2 regions of the Erwinia sp. CGal63 genome follow, and region 2 is predicted to be linked to the other one. Evidence: predicted binding sites of a transcription regulator. Region 2 holds the regulator's gene; the other holds the start of a gene.
The links. Region 2 encodes LexA, which represses DNA repair genes until DNA is damaged. Its sites were predicted from a motif close to TNCTGTATGTACATACAGNA; they were not measured.
Positions count from the first base shown of each region.

Region 1: the regulator LexA is predicted to act here: its motif matches at 6,840-6,859, upstream of MKZ79_RS02795 (YebG family protein).

Region 1 is NZ_JAKUMN010000001.1:651,698-659,482, forward strand. Features, by position in the region: gene MKZ79_RS02765 (MFS transporter) at 1-327, opposite strand, end outside; gene pyk (pyruvate kinase) at 487-1,929, opposite strand; gene zwf (glucose-6-phosphate dehydrogenase) at 2,527-4,002, shown strand; gene MKZ79_RS02780 (hypothetical protein) at 4,255-4,545, shown strand; gene MKZ79_RS02785 (bifunctional 4-hydroxy-2-oxoglutarate aldolase/2-dehydro-3-deoxy-phosphogluconate aldolase) at 4,856-5,494, shown strand; gene purT (formate-dependent phosphoribosylglycinamide formyltransferase) at 5,559-6,737, opposite strand; gene MKZ79_RS02795 (YebG family protein) at 6,876-7,214, shown strand; gene MKZ79_RS02800 (sugar phosphate isomerase/epimerase family protein) at 7,293-7,785, opposite strand, start outside.
Region 2 is NZ_JAKUMN010000003.1:24,339-32,123, reverse strand. Features, by position in the region: gene MKZ79_RS11415 (CsbD family protein) at 1-194, opposite strand, end outside; gene lexA (transcriptional repressor LexA) at 577-1,185, opposite strand; gene MKZ79_RS11405 (diacylglycerol kinase) at 1,296-1,658, opposite strand; gene plsB (glycerol-3-phosphate 1-O-acyltransferase PlsB) at 1,787-4,216, shown strand; gene MKZ79_RS11395 (hypothetical protein) at 4,266-4,808, opposite strand; gene MKZ79_RS11390 (fimbria/pilus outer membrane usher protein) at 4,827-7,247, opposite strand; gene MKZ79_RS11385 (fimbria/pilus chaperone family protein) at 7,274-7,785, opposite strand, start outside.

The DNA.
Region 1 (7,785 bases), on a different contig from region 2:
CAGGATAAATTGCCCGATGGAGTCGACCCAGTGCGTAGCGACGCAGGCCAGCGTAAAGAAAGCCACGCCGGCCAGCATGACCGGCCGCCGGCCAAGCTTGTCGGAAAGCGGCCCCAGCAGCCACTGCAGCACGATACCGCCAGCCAGATAAGCGGTCAGCGAGGCGGAAACCCATTCCGGGCCAACGCTGAACTCGTCGGTAACCAGCAACATGCCCGGCTGGATCATGTCGTGAGCGATATAGCTGGCAAACTCAAACAGCACCAGCGAAAGCGGAAAAATTAAATGGCGACGGGTTAAGGTCGACACGGGGAGAAAAGAGGGCATTCAGGCACCTTCCGGACAAGTAAACAGGATCTGCAAAATCGCGCCAGCATACGGGTTGTGTATGGAGACTTGATGAATGTGTTGCTGAAAAAACAGCGAAAAGAGGAATAATAGCGCGGAAAAGGTTATCGGGCGCGACGGCCCGATAACGTCTGGAGATTATTCTACCCGCAGCACGCGGCTGGTGTTGGTGGTGCCGGTGGTGCTCATTACGTCGCCCTGGGTGACGATCACCAGATCGCCCGACATCAGGAAGCCTTTATCGCGCAGCAGATTGATAGCGTCATGCGCGGCGGCCACGCCTTCGTTGTTGCTGTCGAAGTAGACCGGAGTCACGCCGCGATAGAGCGCGGTAAGGTTCAGCGTATGCTCATGGCGCGACATAGCGAAAATCGGCAGGCCGGAAGTGATGCGCGAAGTCATCAGCGCGGTGCGGCCCGATTCCGTCATGGTGATGATCGCCGTCACGCCCTGCAGATGGTTGGCGGCGTACATGGCGGACATGGCGATGGCTTCTTCGATATTGTCGAACTGCACGTCCAGGCGATGTTTGGAAACGTTGATGCTGGGGATCTTCTCGGCGCCCAGGCAGACTTTCGCCATTGCCGTGACCGTTTCCGCCGGATACTGGCCCGCTGCGGTTTCCGCAGAAAGCATCACGGCGTCGGTGCCGTCCAGCACGGCGTTAGCGACGTCCATTACCTCGGCGCGGGTTGGCATCGGATTGGTAATCATCGACTCCATCATCTGCGTAGCGGTAATTACCGAACGGTTCAGCTGACGGGCGCGGCGGATCAGCGCTTTCTGAATGCCGACCAGCTCAGGATCGCCAATTTCAACGCCCAGATCGCCCCTGGCGACCATTACCACGTCGGAAGCCAGGATAATGTCATCCATTGCTTCCTGCGTCGCTACGGCTTCGGCGCGCTCGACTTTAGAGACGATTTTCGCCTCGCAGCCCGCTTCGCGAGCCAGACGACGGGCGTAATTCAAGTCTTCGCCGCAGCGTGGGAAAGAGACGGCCAGGTAATCCACGTCAATTTTCGCGGCGGTAATGATGTCCGCTTTGTCTTTTTCGGTCAGCGCTTCGGCAGAGAGCCCGCCGCCCAGCTTGTTGATGCCTTTGTTGTTGGAAAGCGGGCCGCCGACGGTGACTTCGGTAAAGACCTTCATGCCCTGAACTTCCAGCACCTTCAGCTGCACGCGGCCATCATCCAGCAGCAGGATATCGCCAGGCACAACGTCCGCCGGCAGTCCTTTGTAATCGATGCCGACTTTTTCCTTATCGCCTTCGCCTTTGCCCAGGCTGGCGTCCAGCAGAAAACGGTCGCCCTGGGTGAGAAACACCTTGCCTTCTTTAAAGGTGGATACGCGAATTTTCGGGCCCTGAAGATCGCCCAGGATGGCCACGTGGCGGCCCAGTTTTGCCGCAATCGCACGCACGTTGCTGGCGCGCTGCATATGGTCTTCCGGCGTTCCATGTGAGAAGTTAAGTCGAACCACGTTGGCGCCGGCAGCGATAATTTTTTCGAGGTTGTTGTCGCGATCGGTAGCCGGACCCAGGGTGGTAACGATCTTGGTTCTTCTTAAACGTCTGGACATGTGTGACTCCATTGACTTTGAAAGAGGTGTTGCCGCAGCAATTCCTGAAGAGCGCGGCCATTTTATAAGGGAAAGGCGTTCCGCTTCGACCTTTTCCCTGTAAATCCCTCAGGCTGGCTCGCCGCATAACAATATCACCCTAAGCGGGCGCTGGCATATCGTCGTGAGAAAAATTCTTTAATCTCTTATAAACGGCGGCGAGATGGGCATTTTGCTCGGATACTCGCCGCTTTAGCGTTTATATATTTTGTCGATTTCAGTCAAAGGGGAAATCGATAGCCGCCGACGTCGCGGGATAGCGTCACGGAGTAACGCTGACGTCGCCGTTTCGCCGCCGTTTGCCGCGAGTTATCACTTTTATGCGCAAAAAACGGCCTGTTACGCCGATACGAAAGCTAACAAAAAAGTGGAAAGATTAAGCACATTCTGTCCGCGTATTGGCCAGCAAATCGGTGTGAACCTGGCTACGCTGTGCTGGCGAAGCGCAGTCAGGTTTACGCAGACCCGGCAAAAGCAGTACATTGTATTGAAAGAAAATCAAAAAAGCCTGACCGCGCCGGGATTCGCTGGTCGGGTCATCCCAATGAGGAGAATAGAATGGCGGTTACACAAACAGCCCAGGCATGCGATCTGGTGATTTTTGGTGCCAAAGGCGATCTTGCACGCCGGAAACTGTTGCCTTCCCTGTATCAGCTGGAGAAAGCCGGTCAGATTCACGAAGAGTCGCGCATTATCGGCGTAGGCCGTGCGGAGTGGGATAAAGCGGCCTACACCAAAGTCGTGCGTGAAGCGCTGGAAACCTTTATGAAGGAAACCATCGACGAAGCGCTGTGGGACAAGCTGAGCAGCCGGCTTGATTTCTGCAATCTGGACGTGAACGACGCGGCGCACTTCACCCGCCTGGGTAAAATGCTCGATCAGAAAAAGCGCGTAACCATCAACTATTTCGCTATGCCGCCAGGGACTTTCGGCGCGATCTGTAAAGGATTGGGCACGGCTAAGCTGAACGCGCAGCCTGCGCGCGTGGTCATGGAGAAGCCGCTGGGCACCTCGCTGGAAACCTCTCGCGAGATCAACGACCAGGTCGGCGAATATTTCGAAGAGAACCAGGTTTTCCGTATCGACCACTATCTGGGTAAAGAGACGGTGCTGAACCTGTTGGCGCTGCGCTTCGCCAACTCGCTGTTCGCCGCCAACTGGGACAACCGTACTATCGATCACGTGCAGATCACCGTGGCGGAAGAGGTGGGTATCGAGGGACGCTGGGGCTACTTTGATAAAGCGGGCCAGATGCGCGACATGATCCAGAACCACCTGCTGCAGGTGCTGACCATGATTGCGATGTCGCCGCCTGCGGATCTGACCGCTGACCGCATCCGTGACGAAAAAGTAAAAGTGCTGCGCTCGCTGCGCCGTATCGACCATACTAACGTGCGTGATAAAACCGTGCGCGGCCAGTACACTTCCGGCTTCGTACAGGGCAAAAAGGTGCCGGGCTACCTGGAAGAAGAAGATGCCAACAAATCCAGCAACACGGAAACCTTCGTCTCCATCCGCGTGGATATTGACGACTGGCGCTGGGCTGGCGTGCCTTTCTACCTGCGCACCGGCAAGCGTCTGCCGACCAAATGCTCCGAGGTCGTGGTCTACTTTAAAAACCCGGCGCTGAACCTGTTCAAGGATTCCTGGCAGGAGCTGCCGCAGAACAAGCTGACCATTCGTCTGCAGCCGGACGAGGGCGTTGATATCCAGATCCTGAACAAAGTGCCGGGTCTGGATCACAAGCACAATCTGCAGACCACCAAGCTTGATCTGAGCTTCTCGGAAACCTTTAACCAGTCGCATCTGGCCGACGCCTATGAGCGTCTGCTGCTGGAAACGATGCGCGGCATCCAGGCGCTGTTTGTGCGTCGCGACGAGGTAGAGGAAGCCTGGAAGTGGGTCGACTCCATTATGGAAGCCTGGGCGGCGGATAACGAAGCGCCTAAGCCTTATCAGGCGGGCACCTGGGGGCCGGTCGCTTCCGTGGCGATGATCACCCGCGATGGTCGCTCCTGGAACGAGTTCGAATAAGCCCCTCAGCCTGTTCCGCTACCGAAAATCGTTCGGTGGCGGAACGGTTTCCCGTCACGAAATGATATTCTTCAGAAACCGCAATAACCTTCAGCAACCAATATTAAATATAATAAACTCTCTTTCCAGATACATATTAAATGAATTTCTTTACATCGGGACTTAAGATATTAGAATCACACCTGCCTGAATAATTGTTATTTATGGCATGTTATAGTTTTAGTTCTTATTAATAAGATTAAGGATAAACCAATGAGAATGTTAATGGATTTTGAAATAGCGTCTGTCTCCGGCGCCGGTAGCTGCGACTCAACAACCACTACGACAGGAGGCTCTCCGGTGGCGCCGCGTGAGCCAGCTGCAGGCATGACGGGCAAAGCGATGCTCAGCGACGGCAGCAAATATGAAAGCGCTTATGAAGGAGATATTTTTGCGGCCTGGGATGCATGGAATGCACAACTTGAAACGCTTAGCGGTAGAACTTATTCAGTATTCGCTGTTCATGGGAATAACAACTCCTCTGCTTCTGCCATAGCACTCTGATAATTAACATCGATTAATTTAATTTCTGTGGTTACGGAAGGGCGGCTTTATTTTACAGAAAGGAAAATAGTCTGAATTTCGTAACCTTTTAATCTTTTTTAAGCTTATTTTTTATGAAAATGTACGGCCACTCTGGCCCGGGCAGACTATGCTCCTGAAAAATGAACCGCAGTTTCAAAAACAGATTTCACGCATGGACGAAGCCGCTAAAAATCCTGTATGGTAGACAGCTTCCGGACGCCGCGCGCGTCGTTTTTGCCCGCCTCGCTGGTAACAGGGAACAGGCAGGCCTGAAAGGAGAAGCAGGACGATGAGTAACTGGAAAACAAGCGCTGAACAAATTCTGACTACTGGCCCGGTTGTGCCGGTTATCGTAGTCAACAAGCTGGAACATGCGGTGCCGATGGCGAAAGCGCTGGTGGCGGGCGGCGTGAAAGTACTGGAAGTGACGCTAAGAACCGCCTGCGCTATGGATGCGATAAAAGCGATGATCGCGGAAGTGCCTGAAGCCATTGTTGGCGCGGGAACGGTGCTGAACGTACAGCAGCTGCGGGAAGTCACCAATGCGGGCGCAAAATTTGTTATCAGTCCCGGCATTACTGAGCCGCTGCTGAAGGCCGCTGTGGATGGGCCCATTCCGCTGATCCCGGGTATCAGCACCGTATCAGAACTGATGGCCGGTATGGATCATGGCCTGCGCGAGTTTAAATTCTTTCCGGCGGAAGCCAACGGCGGCGTCAAGGCGCTGCAGGCGATTAGCGGGCCTTTCCCGCAGGTGCGCTTTTGTCCAACCGGCGGCATCTCTCCGGCCAACTATCGCGACTATCTGGCGCTGAAAAGCGTGCTTTGCATCGGCGGTTCCTGGCTGGTGCCTGGCGACGCGCTGGAGGCGGGCGATTACGATCGTATTACGCAGCTGGCGAAAGAAGCCGTGGCGGGCGCGCGCTAACAGCGCGGCTGGCAGGAAAACAGGATGGCCTGAGCCATCCTTTTTTACGGATGCCGCCTGAACCTCAGCCGCTGACTTTCACGCCGGCGGCGCAGGTCACGGCACGTTTTACGGCATCATCGATATCGTCGCCGGTAGCCAGCGCTACGCCCATCCGGCGCTTGCCGCGCACCTCGGGCTTGCCGAACAGGCGCAGCTGCAGGCCCGCGCCCAGTACCGCTTCCAGATTGGCGAACTGCACGTTGTCGCTCTCCAGCTCCGGCAGGATAACCGCAGAGGCCGCTGGCCCGTACTGGCGAATGCCGCCAACCGGCAAACCCAGGAAAGCGCGAACGTGCAGCGCGAACTCGGACAGATCTTGCGAAATCAGCGTCACCATACCGGTATCATGCGGGCGAGGAGAAACTTCGCTGAAGATCACTTCGTCACCGCAGACAAACAGCTCGACGCCAAACAAACCGTGGCCGCCCAGCGCGGTAACGACTTTTTCCGCAATCTGCTGCGCGCGCTGCAACGCCAGTTCGCTCATCTGCTGCGGCTGCCAGGATTCCCGATAGTCGCCATCTTCCTGACGATGGCCGATTGGCGCGCAGAAGTGGATGCCGTCAACGGCGCTGACGGTAAGCAGCGTAATCTCAAAATCAAATTTCACTACGCCTTCAACAATCACGCGGCCGGCACCAGCACGACCGCCTTGCTGTGCATATTCCCACGCGGCGGCCAGTTCGCCCGCTTCGCGAATAAAGCTCTGGCCTTTACCCGAGGAGCTCATCACCGGCTTAACGATGCAGGGGAAACCAATTTCCTGCGCGGCCTGATTAAAATCCGCCACGTTATCGGCAAAGCGATAAGAAGAGGTCGGCAGAGCGAGCTCTTCGGCCGCCAGGCGACGGATGCCTTCGCGGTTCATGGTCAGACGGGCGGCACGCGCCGTAGGGACAACGCGCTGTCCCTGTTTTTCCAGCTCAATCAGCATATCGGTAGCGATAGCCTCGATTTCCGGCACGATATAGTCCGGACGCTCCTGCGCCACCAGCGCTTTCAGGGCTTCGCCATCCAGCATATTGATCGTGTGGCTGCGGTGAGCGACCTGCATCGCTGGCGCGTCGGCATAGCGATCGACTGCGATAACTTCCACGCCCAGACGCTGACATTCCAGCGCCACTTCTTTGCCCAGCTCGCCCGAGCCGAGCAGCATTACGCGAGTCGCCGCAGGGCGCAGCGCAGTACCCAGAGTTGTCATAAATCTCTACCTGATTGAGGGAAAAAACGCGGCCGCAGTATAAACGAAAACGATTGCGCGATCATCCGATTTCCGGGCTTGAGAAAACTTCCTGGTCTGATATACTGTATAAAAATACAGTTAAACGAGGTGGGCACTATGGCTGTTGAAATCAAATTTGTTGTCGTCAGAAAAGGTGAGGAAAAGATGACTTTCGCCAGTAAGAAAGAAGCCGACGCTTATGACAAAATGCTCGATATGGCCGAAGTGTTCTGCGACTGGCTGAGCGCGGCGCCGCTGGAGATGGACGAGAATCAGCGCGAGGCGCTGGGTATGTTCCTGTCGGAAAACAAAGATGCCGTCCAGCATATTCTGCGTACCAGTAAAATGCCGGAAGCGGAGCGCTCGCGTCCCGTGGCAGCGGTAGCAGAAATCGCGGCTGAAGATGTCGACGCGGAAGAGAAGAAGCCCAAAGCGGGCCGCAGTAAAGCGGCCTGACGGCGCGTCGCTGCAAATAAAAAGCCTGTCCGCAGACAGGCTTCAGGTTGCCGGGTAAAGTAAACCTTTTGTCAGGCGTCAGTCAGGCGATATCTGCGCGCAACAGCGCTTCAGGGCGTGCATCGCTTCTCTGGCTGCCTCCGTCGGCGCCTGCTGTTTAATCTCATCATTAAAGACCTCCAGGCCGATTGGGCCGCTATAGCCTTCCTTCTGCAGATAATCCAGCAGCGTATAGAGCGGGAAATTCCCCCGGCCCGGCAGCAGGCGATGATGTCGCGCCGTATCCACCAGTTCGCTTCCTGAGGGCAGGGTAGCCAAATCGGAAAGCTGCACCAGAAAAATTTTCTCCATCGGGATGCCGTTTAAATCGGCGACGGTACGGTTACGCACAAAAATATGGAAGGCGTCCACCACCAGCCCTAAATTAGGCTCGTTAACACGCTGTACCAGCTGCCATGCGGCGGCCGTCGTGTTGATGTGCGTGCTCCACGCCATTGCTTCGAAAGCGACCCGTAGCCCGCGCTTTCCCGCTTCCTGCACCAGCCAGCGAATATCCTCTTCCTCGCGCTCG
Region 2 (7,785 bases):
TTAGTGGTTTCCCAGTCGCCCAGCTCTTTCTCAGCCTGGTCTTTGGTGTAACCGTAACGCTCCTGAATTTTACCGACCAGCTGATCGCGTTTACCTTCTACGACAGTCATGTCGTCATCGGTCAGCTTGCCCCACTTCTCTTTTACTTTACCCTTCAACTGTTTCCAGTTACCGCCGGCTTCGTCTTTATTCATCTTGTTTCTCCTTAACCTTAGGTGATAACAGCTTATCGTTACTGCAAAACTACTGACAGCAACATAAAACGCTGCCTAAGTGCGTAACGTACAGATAATTGTAGTAGAAGATAGCGGGTTTGCACGGCGAGACGGCCTGATTTTGCAAAAAAAGCGAAGCGGCACGGCAGAGAAGTAGAAAAAATAAGGATAATCAATGCGTAACGAGAAAAAACAAAAGCGCAACAAAAGGGAAAGCGGAGATAACCGGAAAAAGCGGTGATTAAAAAGCCATCGTTCGCAGGCTATGCATCGAACGATTATCAGACTGCATTGCGCGATATAAAGAGAGGAAGTAACGAATGCGCCGCCTTAACGACGGCGCAGAGGCAGAAGCGTGCTTTTACAGCCAGCTACCGTTGCGGATGACGCCAACGGCCAGGCCTTCGATAGAGAAGGTCTGCTGGCGCAGATCGACCACGATCGGCTTGAATTCACTGTTTTCCGGCAGCAGATGCACAATGTTGCCCTGCTTTTTCAGGCGTTTTACCGTGACTTCGTCATCGATGCGCGCCACCACGACCTGGCCGTTACGCACGTCCTGGGTCTTGTGTACGGCCAGCAGATCGCCATCCATAATGCCGATGTCTTTCATCGACATACCGCTGACGCGCAGCAGGAAGTCGGCGCCCGGTTTAAAAAGATCCGGATCGACCTGGTAGTGGCCTTCAATATGCTGTTCCGCCAGCAGCGGCTCGCCCGCCGCTACGCGGCCAATCAGCGGCAGCCCGTCTTCGTCTTCCATCATCAGGCGGATACCGCGCGATGCGCCGGAGACGATCTCGATAACGCCTTTGCGCGCCAGCGCCTTCAGGTGTTCTTCAGCCGCATTCGGGGAACGGAAGCCGAGCTGCGTGGCGATCTCTGCCCGCGTCGGCGGCATGCCGGTCTGGTTGATATGCTGGCGTATCAGGTCGTAGACCTGCTGCTGCCTTGCCGTTAATGCTTTCATCCCGCCCCCTGGTTGTTTATACAGTCGACTGTGAGTATATACAGGTATTTCGCCGTTGAAAACCTCAAGTCGGATAAAAAACGTCACTTATTGCCATTTCAGCGCGGCGGTTAGCGGGTAAGCAGCACGCTCAGCCAGACGAAGACCGCCAGTAAAATCGCCAGCAGCACCGCCGCCGAGCCCATATCTTTCGCGCGACCGGAAAGCTCGTGGAACTCGTTGCCCAGCCTGTCGACCACGGCTTCAATCGCGCTGTTCAGTACTTCCACGATAATCACCAAGGCTACGGAGCCTATCAGCAGCACTCTTGCCAGCGGAGCGACGTCCAGCCAGCAGGCGATTGCTATCGCCACCACGGCGGCAACGACTTCCTGACGGAAAGCGGCTTCAAACTGCCAGGCCGCCCGCAGCCCTTTCCATGAATACCCTGCTGCTTTAATGATCCGTGTTAAACCTGAGGCGTTATTTGCCATAATCAGGGAACCCTTTGTTCTGTTTAACGTCAATGTCAGGGTAGCGCACATTATGCAACACCACAGATCTCGTTTACGGATTCTGGTATGCTTGCCGCGCTTTGCTAACAAGAGGCTTTATGTTGTCTATGTCAGGTTGGCGTAATTTATATTACAACTTATTGAATTTACCAGTAAAAATGCTGGTAAAAAGTAAGGCGATCCCCGCTGAGCCGGTCGCTGAACTGGGGCTGGATACGTCGCGCCCCATTATGTATGTACTGCCGTATGATTCAAAGGCCGATCTGCTGGCGCTGCGCGAGCAGTGCCGCAAAGAGGATCTTCCCGATCCCCTGGAGCCGCTGGAGATCGACGGCACGCTGCTGCCGCGCTACGTCTTTATTCACGACGGCCCGCGCGTCTTCCCCTATTACGCGCCGAATCTGGAATCCGTTAAAACGTTCCATGACTATCTGGATCTCCATCGCAGCAATCCGCTGCTGGACGTGCAGATGGTGCCGGTGTCGGTAATGTTTGGTCGTGCGCCTGGCCGCGAGGTTCAGGGCGAGAGCCAGCCGCATCTGCGCGTGCTGAACGGTATTCAGAAGTTTATCGCCGTACTGTGGCTGGGACGCGACAGCTTTGTACGCTTCTCGCCGATGGTTTCGCTGCGCCGTATGGCCACCGAGCACGGCACCGATAAAACCATCGCCCAGAAACTGGCGCGCGTGGCGAGAATGCATTTTGCCCGCCAGCGCCTCGCGGCGGTTGGCCCGCGCCTGCCCGTGCGTCAGGATCTGTTCAACAAGCTGCTGCAGTCGAAAGCGATTGCAAAAGCGGTAGAGGACGAAGCGCGCAGCAAAAAGATCTCCCATGAGAAAGCGCAGCAGAACGCTATCGAACTGATGGAAGAGGTCGCGGCGGACTTCTCCTACGAGGCTATCCGTCTGACCGACAGGATTATGGGCTGGACGTGGAGCAAGCTTTATCAGGGCATCAACGTCAACGGCGGCGAGCGCGTGCGCCAGCTGGCGCAGGACGGTCATGAAATCGTCTATGTGCCGTGCCATCGCAGCCATATGGACTATCTGCTGCTCTCTTACGTGCTCTATCATCAGGGCCTGGTGCCGCCGCATATCGCCGCCGGCATCAACCTCAACTTCTGGCCGGCCGGCCCGATTTTCCGTCGTCTCGGCGCCTTCTTTATTCGCCGTACCTTTAAGGGCAATAAGCTTTATTCCACCGTGTTCCGCGAATATCTGGGCGAGCTGTTCACCCGTGGCTATTCCGTGGAATATTTTGTGGAAGGTGGTCGTTCCCGTACCGGACGCCTGCTCGATCCGAAAACCGGCACGCTGTCGATGACGATCCAGGCGATGCTGCGCGGCGGCAACCGTCCTATCACGCTGGTGCCTATCTATATCGGCTACGAGCACGTGATGGAGGTTGGCACCTATGCGAAGGAGCTGCGCGGCGCCACCAAAGAGAAAGAAGGCTTTATGCAGATGGTGCGCGGGCTGCGCAAGCTGCGTAATCTGGGCCAGGGCTACGTGAACTTTGGCGAACCGCTGCCGCTGGTTAACTATCTGAACAAGAACGTGCCGGAATGGCGCGACTCTATCGATCCGATTGAGTCCCAGCGTCCGGCCTGGCTGACGCCCGCGGTTAACGATATCGCCCAGCGCGTTATGGTTCGCATCAACAACGCCGGCGCGGCCAACGCCATGAACCTGTGCGTGACGGCGCTGCTGGCCTCGCGCCAGCGTTCGCTGACCCGCGAGCAGCTGGTGGAACAGCTGGAATGCTATACCCAGCTGCTGCGCAACGTGCCCTATTCGCCGGACGCCACCGTGCCGGAGATGACGCCGGAAGCGATGCTGGATCACGCGTTAAGCATGAATAAGTTCGAGATTGAGCAGGACAATATCGGCGAGATTATCGTGCTGCCGCGCGAGCAGGCGGTGTTGATGACCTACTACCGCAACAACGTCCATCATATGCTGGTGATGCCGTCGGTGATTGCGGTGATCCTGATGCAGCATCAGGAACTGACGCGCGCCGAGCTGCTGCGCCAGGTCAGCGTGATCTACCCGATGCTGAAAAGCGAGCTGTTCCTGCACTGGGAAAAAGACGATTTGCCGGGCCTGCTGGATTCGCTGGTCAGCGAGATGGCGCGCCAGAATCTGCTGATCGCCGACGAACAGACGCAGACGCTGCGCCTCAGCCCTGCCCGTTTCCATACGCTACAGCTGCTGGCGGCTGGCGTGCGCGAGACGCTGCAGCGCTACGCCATCACTTTCTCAATTCTCAGCGCCAATCCTGCCATCAACCGCGGCACGCTGGAGAAAGAGAGCCGCACCATGGCCCAACGTCTTTCGGTGCTGCACGGCATCAACGCGCCAGAGTTCTTCGATAAAGCGGTGTTTTCGACGCTGGTGCTGACGCTGCGCGACGAAGGCTATATCAGCGATACCGGCGACGCGCATTATGAGCAGACCCATAAGGTCTATCAGATGCTGGCCGATCTGATTAGCCAGGAAGTTCGAATGACCATCGAGAGCGCGCTGACGGCGAGCTAGATAAAAAAAGGGCCGGTGTGAAAACCCGGCCCTTTTTACTGGCTGTTATTCAGCTTTCCACCGCCAGCCTTATCTGTCCTTCTAACTCTGTTAAGTCGCGAACAGGTATCTCTTTGCCGGTAAACGGGAAGTCGAGACGCAGCTGTAGCGTCAGGTTACGCCTGCTTTCGCTGGCGGTTTGCATCGGCAGCAGCAGTTCACTGCCCGGCGTCAGTTTGATCGACTCGCCGGGCGCAAGCAGCTTTTCATAAGGTTGGGTTAGCCGCAGGGCGGTTTCTACGCCGTTATAACGCGCGGAAAGCAGCGTTAGCGTCATTCTGCCGCCGTTGCCAAAGTGAAAAGCGCTTCCTTTGCTATCTGCTGTTCCCTCAATCCGTACGCCGATCGGCCCGCCCGCCTCGCACTCAATCTGCGCTGTCAGCTCCTGTCGGGTAAACAGGGTTTTACTCACCGTCGAGACATATTGATTACCCAACTCGATATTGGGGCGAGAAACCACGACCTGGCAATTTTGCGCCAGGCCAGGCAAAGCGGTCAGCCAAAGCGTCACCGCCATCAGCGTTCGACTGCGTAACCGACTGGATGTATTCATTGGCTCAATTTCCTTGTGTTAGTCACAAACGGCGCTGATTTTTTCGTATCCGACGCCTTGCGGAGCTTTTTCCGGCACGCTGTAGCGCAGGCGACACTGCCGATCCTGCCAGCGCGCGATCAGAGGACGCTTATCATCGAGGTTAGTAATGAAGACCGTGCCCGCGTCTACGGCGGTCGTGACGTACTCTTCCTCGCTGGTCACGATGACGCTGCCTTTTGGCAACAGCGAACCCTCTGCCAGCGCAACCGTCAGCAGGCCGTTGCGCGTCCGTTGCAGAGTAAAGCGCGCGTCGGTCACCGCTCCGTGTCCGGCCAGGATTTGTCGTAGCCCGTTGCTGACATCGGTGTTTTCCGGCAGCCGTTCGGTGTTCAGCTCGATACGACCAGTGGCATAGGCCGGAAGGCTGGGGATAACGGCTTTGCCTCGCCAGTCCGTCCAGGTTTTACCCTGCGGCGTGATGAACTCAACGCCGCTGACCGCAGGCTCTACGGAAATCACCCCGAAAGTTTCGTTAACCTTCTCAGGAGAGAAGACGATGCCTTCCTTATGCGCCACTACGCCGCCGGAAAGCGTCCCTGAGTAGTTATGCACGTGGTTCTCTGCCACCTGGCCATAAAGGGAAGCGGTGGTGTAGTGAAGATTGCCGTTCAGATTGCCTGCCAGGCTGTTAAAGCGCTGCTGCCTGAGCTGACGTTCCGCCGTCAACGACCAGCTGCTGTTTTCCGTCAGGGTGTTACCCGTTTGCAGACCGGCGACAGCGGAATTTTGCGTATCCCGGTAGTAGGTGTTCACTCGCTGAGTACCTAAAGGAAAATTCAGGCTGGCAAACAGGCTTTCGCGATCGCTATTGCGACAGCGCTGCCCGTTATCACACTGGCGCGTGCTGTGGCTTTGCCGCTGCCAGTTCAGCGAGGCGTTCACCACGCCGAACTGCCGGTTCCAGGCCGCCGTCAGCTGCCGTACATCCATGCTGTCATCGCCCAGTCGGCTCTGGCTGGCCGCAAAAGAAAAATTACCTAACACAGGTTCTCTCCAGCCGACCCTCAGACTGGCGCTGGTGCGGTTATAGAAAGCAGGCATCGCGTTCGTCGAGTCAATCAGTTCGCGATAGCCCGGCGAATACAGCGTGATATCTCCGCCGACAGACATACTCGGCGAAGTTTGCCACATCATGCTGACATTGCTCCTGGCCCCCTTTTTATCGTGTGTGCGATCCTGGCTAAACGCGCTGCCAAGACCCAGAGCAACTTCCGGTAGCGGATTGAAGGTGACGCCGGCTCCGCCGCCCTGATAGCTGGAGCCGACCAGGGTTCCCGCCTCCAGCAACAGCTGACGCGACAGATTCCAGCCATCGGAAAAACTGGCTACCCACGGACGTTCGTAGCCATCGTCCACGTTCAGCGCCCGCATCCTGCCTAATGCCAGCGACCAGCTTTCCGGCGCTTTCGCTACCAGGCGACGAAACGAGGCGGCGCTAACAACGGAATTCTCCTGTTGTCCATCCGGCGCTATCACGCTGAGTTGCAAATCATTACTGTAATTGAGTACCGGAATCTTCGTCAGCGTAAAGGGCCCGACCGGCACCAGGGTGGAGTAAATCAATATCCCGTTCTGTCGAATTTCCACGCGCGACTGTTCGGCGCGGGCAATACCGCTGACCTGCACATCGTCCGCGGCGCCGTTCAACGCCGTTTGCGGTATCAGCTGTATGCCGTCAATCGCCGCGCCGCTCAGTAAAGGGTTACTGAAGTTGATTTGCCCTGCCTGCAATAGCTGTTTTCTGTCAACCAGCGTTTTCTGCGCGTAAACAAAAGGCGTGTTAAAGCGCGTACCGCCATCGCTGCTCTGCACCAGATTGTGCATGCCGCGCACCATCCAGTCATTGCTGTTAAAGCCGGTTTCCAGGTTGAGATAGCTGAAATCGGAGCGGTTGCCGCTAAAGCTGAATTGCGAGTGATAAGCGGAGTAATTCATTAAAGCGGCGGTGCCGCCGCGTTGATAACCTGTCAGGTTATTTTCGCGCGCCAGGGCTTTTTGCGGCACCACAATGCGTACCTCCTGCTCTGAAGGCAGCAGGGTTACCGAAGCCGTAGGCCACTGCTTCTGTAATGACGGACAGAGATCGCTTCCCTCATCTTTCTGCTGTAGCGAAGCCGGGCGTTGAATACCTGCCGAAGCATAGAAAGCCTCATCTGCGCAGAGTTCGCCACGCGGCCCAAAAGTCAGCTTTCGCGCACCGAGGCTATCGCCGTTAATATATAGCTCAACTTCGGTAAACCCCGGCGAAAAACGCCCCGCTTCGGAAAAATAGGCGGCAACCGCCGGATCGATGCCCAATGCCTTCAGGCGATTACTGTTGAAATGCGCAATTCTGCCATCAGATGCCTGGGAAATGGCCGGGTTAAGCAGGCTCAGGGCGCCCAGAAGAAGGGCCATAGGTCTTGAACCGTAGCGTAGCGCCATCATTGCACCACTGATTTTCCGTTAAGGTCGGCTTTTTGTAAGCCCACGCTGAATCCGTAGCGGGTCACCGGTGAAAACCCAATTTCCCGTGCATCGCTAAGACGAACGCCGTCAGGCGCGCTAACGGTGAGAGTTTCGCCAGGCAGGATATAGTTCTTACTTAATGAGAGCATCACATCGGCGGGCTGTAGACTGATTTGCTGCGCCAGCCGGACAACCTGCTTGCCGGTGTTACTGATTAGCAGCCTGTCGCCGCTCACCGACCAGCTCAGGTCGTTCCACAATTCGCGCTTCGCTTTCACTCCTTTCGGTACAATGATCGCTGGCAGATCGTGACGGATCGTTACGCCCACATTGCCGCCGCTGGTTTGCTCAGCAATACCTTCAAACCAGACGCGTTTGATATGTTCACGCTGGAGCGGCCCATCCGTATTCAGCACAAAACGCACACGCTGGGACTGGCCCGGCTCCAGCCGCGCCACCGGTTGGGTAACGATAAGTCCCGGGGTCG